Regions from separate parts of the Cupriavidus sp. 05L411 genome, predicted to be linked through region 1. Evidence: predicted binding sites of a transcription regulator. Region 1 holds the regulator's gene; each other region holds the start of a gene.

Region 1 (2,267 bases):
ATCGCCCGCGCGCTGGCCTCCGCGCCGCGCTTCATCCTGCTCGACGAGCCCTTCGCCGGCGTCGACCCGATCGCGGTGGGCGAAATCCAGCGCATCGTCAGCTTCCTCAAGGCACGCAATATCGGCGTGCTGATCACCGACCACAACGTGCGCGAGACACTGGGCATCTGCGACCACGCCTACATCATCAGCGAAGGCGCGGTGCTGGCGTCCGGGCAGCCTGAAGACATCATCGCCAACGAGTCGGTGCGCAAGGTCTACCTGGGCGAGAACTTCCGTATGTAAGGGCGCGCGGCGCCTGCCGCGCATCGCCCCCCGGCGGCTTCAGTGTCGCCTTTTATCCTTCAAACGATCATAGCGACACCAGCGATAGCAATTTCCGTTCCACCAGTACGGAAGTTGGGCATAAAATAGGTCGCATGAAACCGTCGCTACAGCTCCGCCTCTCGCAGCATCTCGCGCTTACGCCGCAACTCCAGCAGTCGATCCGGCTGCTGCAACTGTCCACGCTTGAACTGCAGCAGGAAGTGGAACAGGCGCTGACCGAGAACCCCTTGCTCGAGCGTGAGAACGACTGGCTGGACAGCCCGTTGCGCGTATCTTCGGACGGCTCGGTGAACCTGCAGAGCGCGCCCGCGCCGGCGCCAGCCGATGGCCAGGGCACCAGCGAGAACCGCCCCGATGGCGCCCCCGAAGCCGACGACAGCTACTCTGACAGCAATGAGGATTACGGCAGCGACTGGAGCCTGGACGACTTCGCACGCCGCCCGCAAGGCGAAGACGACGAAAAAACCCCGATGCAGCTGCGCGATGCCGAGCCCACGCTGCGTGAACACCTCATGGAGCAGCTGGCGCCGCTCAAGATTTCCCTGCGCGACAAAGGGCTGGCCATCTTCCTGGTCGAATCCCTGGACGATGATGGCTACCTGAGCACCACGCTCGAGGAAATCTGCAGCGAGCTGCCGGAGGAGCTCGAGTTCGAGGTCGACGAGATCCAGGCTGTGCTCACGCTGCTGCAGAGCTTCGATCCGCCGGGCGTCGGGGCGCGCAACGCCGCCGAGTGCCTGGCGCTGCAATTGCGCAGGCTCAAGCATCCGCAGCGCGAACTGGCGCTGAGCATCGTCACCAATCACCTGGAGCTGCTGGCGGTGCGCGATTACACGCGCCTGAAAAAAGCGCTGCAAGTGGACGAGCCGGAACTCAAGGCAGCACATGAACTGATCCGCTCGCTCGCGCCCTATCCAGGCCACGCCTACAGCCGGCCAGAAGCGGACTTCGTGGTGCCCGATGTTTTTGTTCGAAAGTTGAGCGGCGGATGGATCGCCCACCTCAACCCGGATGTGATGCCGCGGCTACGCATCAACGACATGTACGCGCAGATTTTGCGCGGTGCAAAAGGCGACGCTGGCGCGGCCGGGCTGCAGCAAAAACTGCAGGAAGCACGCTGGTTGATCAAGAATATCCAGCAAAGGTTCGATACGATATTGCGCGTCGCACAAGCCATTGTCGAACGTCAAAAGAACTTCTTCACCCACGGTGAAATTGCGATGCGCCCCTTGGTTTTGCGGGAGATTGCCGATACACTGGGTTTACACGAGTCCACCATCTCTCGGGTGACTACCAATAAATACATGGCAACGCCGATGGGGACTTTCGAGCTGAAGTATTTTTTCGGCTCTCACGTATCCACAGAAACCGGCGGCGCGGCCTCATCAACGGCAATCCGTGCGTTGATCAAGCAATTGATAGGAGCCGAAGACGCTAGGAACCCCTTGTCCGACAGCCGGATTGCCGAATTGCTCGGCGAGCAAGGCTTTGTGGTGGCACGGCGTACCGTTGCCAAATACCGCGAAGCGCTCAAGATTCCCGCGGTAAATCTCCGTAAGACTTTGTAGCCGAGCTGCATCGCCTGCCTGATGCAGCTCTTTCAGAAGGAGAAACGCTATGAACTTCAAGATCAGTGGACACCACTTGGACATCACGCCCCCTCTGCGTGAGTACGTGGAAACGAAACTGGAGCGTATCGTCAGGCATTTCGATCAAGTCATTGGCGTAAGTGTGCTGCTCTCTGTCGACAATACAAAAGAAAAGGACCGGCGGCAGTACGCGGAAATCAATCTACATCTCAAGGGCAAGGACATCTTTGTCGAAGCGCATCATGAAGACCTGTATGCCGCTATCGACGCACTGGTCGACAAGCTCGACCGGCAGGTGATTCGCCACAAGGATCGCGTGCAGAGCCACGACCGTGAAGCGGTCAAGTATCA
Region 2 (2,267 bases), on a different contig from region 1:
CTTGGCGTCAAGGGCACCTTGCCCGAACTGCGGGAGGCCGCAGTGCATGGCTTGCTCGATCATATGGCCGAGCAGCAGCTCGCGCTGGGCGATGTGGAGACGGTGCTGATGGAGGCGGCCATGCACCAAAAGCCATACGACATCCCCCTGCGGGGGCTGCCGGTCACTCTTCTTTGCGTCGGCAAAGAAGACTAACGAGAAGAAAGCCGACCCTGCCGGGGGCAGAGCAATCAGGCTTATGTGGGGCGGTGGTTTCGTCGTACGGCCCGGAGTGCTGGCTGGCGGATCCTACCGGCTCAAAGGTCATCGTAACTGCATGACCCAATGGTCACGTGGTGGAGCCCCTGATCGCTTTGCCCGGTGAGCGTTCGACCATCTGCCGTTACCGGCACGAAGCGCCGCGACACATCGCCCGTCAATGGTTTCGTGGTGGGGCGGGCGCGGTGGTGAAGGTCTCGGGCTAATCAAGGCGGCCACCGCGCCCACGACGGAACCGGTGCGCTCGCAACTTCGTGGCCGGTCACTGCGCGAGCGACAGACGGCTAGAAGCAAGCGATGTCCGCTACCGGGGGGCTCACCACGTATCCCGGAGGCTGGCAGATTCGTGGCCGGTCAAACCGGTACCGGCAGATGCGAGCAGAACCGCTGGCCCTACGACGAAACCAGCACCCCTAGCACCCGCGATTGCTCTGCTCCCGGCAGGGTCGGCTTTCTTCTCGTTAGTCTTCTTTGCCGACGCAAAGAAGAGTGACCGGCAGCCCCCGCAGGGGGATGTCGTATGGCTTTTGGGTGCAAGAGCCATCGCCACTCAAAGAAACAGCGACCAACCCCAAAGGCCGATGTCGTACGCACTTGGGTGCAATAACCAACGCCGCCTAAACAACAAGCGCCACCCACCCCCAATGACCCATTTAATCATTTGATCCATCCACCAATCCCCACCCCAATCAAGTAACCACCCCGCTTGTTGCGCCGCATGCGCCCGCAATCCCTTCCCCCTCCTACCTCTAACCTCCTTCCTTGTTGCGACGCCGCAGCCTTGCGAAGTCACACCTGCCTCCCCGCAAACCGCCACCCAGCGCGGCTTTTCATCATTTGATCAAATTCCACCATCCACTTGATCAATTGATTGAGCCTCGGCGCACGCGCAGTTCCGGGTAAACGCGAAACCCAGCGCGGCCCGAATCCCGACGCGCCTTGTGGCGCCGTCGTTTGCGCCAGCTGGCACGCTCTTCGCAATAGAGGCCATACAGCCCACGTGAAGGAGCAGCGCCATGATCAACCAGTCGGTCCCCTTGTTTGAAGCCTCGCCCCGGTTTGTCCGCGTTGATGGCCGCACGCCCGAGGGCTTTGTGCAGTTCGCGTTCAGCGTGGCGGACCCCGAGCTCAATGTCGAGCTGATCATGCCCGAGCCGATGTTCGAGGCCTTCTGCAGCGTCAACCACGTGCGCTTCCTGCCGCCGGAGATCCCCGCGCCCGATCAGGACGACTGAGCACGGCCAGCCCCCACGCACCGGACCACCCACCGAACCACGCACAGAACCACCCACATAAAAACAGCAAGACCCAGGAGACCAAGCGATGCAAGTCGATATCAAGACCCAGCAGATCCAGCCGCTGCGCCAGACCTACGGCCATGTGGCGCGCCGCTTCGGCGACAAGCCCGCCTCGCGCTACCAGGAGGCCACCTACGATGTGCAGTCGGAAGTGAATTTTCACTACCGCCCGACCTGGGACTCGCAACACGAGATCTACGACAAGCGCCGCACCGCGATCGTGATGGCGGACTGGTACGCGCTCAAGGACCCGCGCCAGTACTTCTACGGCGCCTACGTGACGGCGCGCGGCCGCCAGCAGGACGCCACCGAGAAGAGCTTCGCCTTCGTGGAAAAGCGCGGCTTGCTGCAGGCGTTGCCCGCCGAATGGCAGGACCGCCTGGCCGACGGCCTGCTGCCGCTGCGCCATGTGGAGTGGGGCGCCAACATGAACAACTTCTATTGCGCCGACTATGGCTGGGGCACGGCCATCACCCAGGCCTGCACCTACTGCGCGATGGATCGCCTGGGCATTGCCCAGTACCTGTCGCGCATCGGCATGCTGCTCGACGGCAACACCGGTGTGGCGCTGGAGCGCGCCAAGGTGGCCTGGATGGAGAGCGCCGCGTGGCAGCCGATGCGCCGGCTGGTCGAGCGCAGCTTTGTGATCGAGGACTGGTTCGAGACCTTCGTCACCCAGAACCTTGTGCTCGACGGGCTGCTGTATCCGCT
Region 3 (2,267 bases), on a different contig from region 1:
TCCATGCAGACGTGGTTGGTCGGCACCAGGAAAATGCCCGACTTGCGGTCGTAGCTCATCGGCTGCTGGTCCTTGGTGCCGAGCGCCGACGGGCAGATGCCCTTGACGTTGACATCCGGGCCCGTGGTGGCGGGCGAGTACTTGGCATTGACGACCGGGCGCCCGCTCTTCATGTCGATCTTGGATGCCCAGTTGATGGTCGGGTCGTATTTCTCCGCCACCAGCAGTTCGCCGGTCTCGCGATTGAGCGTGTAGCCGAAACCGTTGCGGTCCAGGTGCACCAGCGTGGGTACCTTCTTGCCCTTGATGTTCAGGTCGGCCAGCACGTTCTCGTTGACACCGTCGTAGTCCCACTCGTCGTGCGGCGTCATCTGGTAGACCCACTTGGCCTTGCCGGTATCCAGGTCCCGCGCGAACAGCGTCATCGACCACTTGTTGTCGCCGGGACGCTGCGCCGGATTCCACGTGCCCGGATTGCCGCTGCCATAGTAGACCAGGTTCAGCTTGGGATCGTAGGCATACCAGCCCCAGGTGGTGCCACCGCCCAGCTTCCACTGGTCGCCCTTCCAGGTCTTGACCGAGGAGTCCTTGCCGACCGGCGCCATCTTGCCGTCGGTCCAGGTCATGGTGGTGGCGGGATCGAACAGCAGCTCGTTGTCGGGACCGGTGCTAAAAGCGGTCCAGATTTTCTTGCCGGTCTTCAGGTCATAGGCGAGCAGGCGGCCGCGCACGCCGAACTCGCCGCCGGAGATGCCGGTGATGACCTTGTCCCTGAAGACGTGCGGGGCGTTGGTATTGGTCTCGCCCACCTTGGGATCGCCATTCTTGACGGTCCACATGACCTTGCCGGTCTTGGCATCGAGCGCCACCAGGGTGGTGTCGGCCTGCTGCAGCAGGATCTTGCCGTCGCCGTAGGCCAGGCCGCGGTTGACGGTGTCGCAGCACATCACCGGCACCACGTTGTTTTCCTGCTTGGGCTCGTACTTCCACTTGAAGGACTGGTCCTTCAGGTTGATCGCGATCACCTTGTTCGGAAACGGCGAGTGGATGAACATCGTGTCGCCGATCACCAGCGGCGAGCCTTCGTGGCCTCGCAGCACGCCGGTGGACACCGTCCACGCGACCTGCAGGTTTTTCACGTTGCCGGCGTTGACTTGCTTGAGCTCGCTGTAGCGATGGTTGGCATAGTCGCCAGCCTGCGCTGCCCAGTTAGCCGGATTGGCCACCAGCTTGTCCAGCTCGGCATCCGCGCGTACGGTAAATGACGCGGTGGTTGTGGCAAGCATCGCCATCCCCACCATCATGGTCCGGAATTTCATGTCTCCTCCGTCTTTCTTTACGTGACAAAGTCTGGATCCCGCTTCCTGCGCGCCGCCTCTGGCTCTTCAACTGAAACTGATTGCGCGGGTTGCGAACCTGGCAGCCGTCGGAAAGGTGCCGCGCAGGCTTCTGCACGATCCATGCCCGAGCCGCGCGGTCGCCGCTTGCGATGCGAGTGTGCGGTTGGTCTTGAACGCTTCGTCCCAGGCGGGCATTCGCGCTGCGTGGCCCGGCCGGTGCAATGCGCTCGCATTCGTTCCAGGCTGAGGCGCGAGGCCGGGACAATATGTGTCAGAACTGGACCAGAAAGGCGGCATAGCGGGTTCGCGTGCCGCCGTGGCGGGATGGCGCGCGACTTGCATCGTTATTGGGACAAGATTGCACAAGACGTTGCAAAGAAAGCGCACATAACGAGGAGACCCCCACATGCAGCCCTCCATCTTCGGCCTCCGGCAGCTCGCCTGCGTGCTAGCGGCTTTGACCGTGGTTCCTGTCGCCGCGCAAACCGCACAAGACCTGCCCGCCAACAACTACCCCACCACCGCCCGCGTCGAATATGTGGGCGAGTGCATGGCAAGGAACGGCGGTGCCTACGTGTATCTGCACAAGTGTTCGTGCGCGATCGACCGGATCGCGGCGCAGCTGCCATACGACGAGTATGTCGAATCGTCTACCTTCGCAAAGTACGCCACGCTCGGCGGCGAAGGGGGCGCGATATTCCGCGATCCGGAATACGGCAAGCACGCAGCCAAACGCTATCGCGGCGTCCAGGACGATGCGCTGCGCGCCTGCGGCGTTTCGTTGGCGACGCGCGCTGCGCGCTGAATTCGGCGCAGCCGGGGCATCTGAGGGTTTCCGCCCCGTTGATGCGATCGGAAGTCCGGCCTATAGTGTCACCTCTTGACAAAAGATCGGCTTCCATCAGCAGAACTACAGGCGCCGGTTTC

The links. The regulator sigma-54, encoded in region 1, starts transcription at its own class of promoters, with help from an activator protein. The targets are predictions, from matches to a motif close to TGGCANGNAANCTGCTTT.
Region 2: AC1DQR_RS17885 (phenol hydroxylase subunit) is a predicted target of sigma-54. The motif match lies at 1,223-1,240, and genes of this name have one in related genera.
Region 3: AC1DQR_RS06575 (methanol/ethanol family PQQ-dependent dehydrogenase) is a predicted target of sigma-54. The motif match lies at 1,449-1,466, and genes of this name have one in related genera.

What each region holds. Positions count from the first base shown of each region.
Region 1 covers NZ_JBFTOQ010000003.1:293,345-295,611, reverse strand. Annotated here, with positions in the region: gene lptB (LPS export ABC transporter ATP-binding protein) at 1-285, shown strand, start outside; gene AC1DQR_RS05350 (RNA polymerase factor sigma-54) at 420-1,895, shown strand; gene hpf (ribosome hibernation-promoting factor, HPF/YfiA family) at 1,945-2,267, shown strand, end outside.
Region 2 covers NZ_JBFTOQ010000013.1:179,419-181,685, reverse strand. Annotated here, with positions in the region: gene poxR (phenol degradation transcriptional regulator PoxR) at 1-195, shown strand, start outside; gene AC1DQR_RS17885 (phenol hydroxylase subunit) at 1,275-1,493, shown strand; gene AC1DQR_RS17880 (aromatic/alkene monooxygenase hydroxylase subunit beta) at 1,582-2,267, shown strand, end outside.
Region 3 covers NZ_JBFTOQ010000004.1:241,926-244,192, reverse strand. Annotated here, with positions in the region: gene AC1DQR_RS06575 (methanol/ethanol family PQQ-dependent dehydrogenase) at 1-1,319, opposite strand, end outside; gene AC1DQR_RS06570 (hypothetical protein) at 1,747-2,145, shown strand.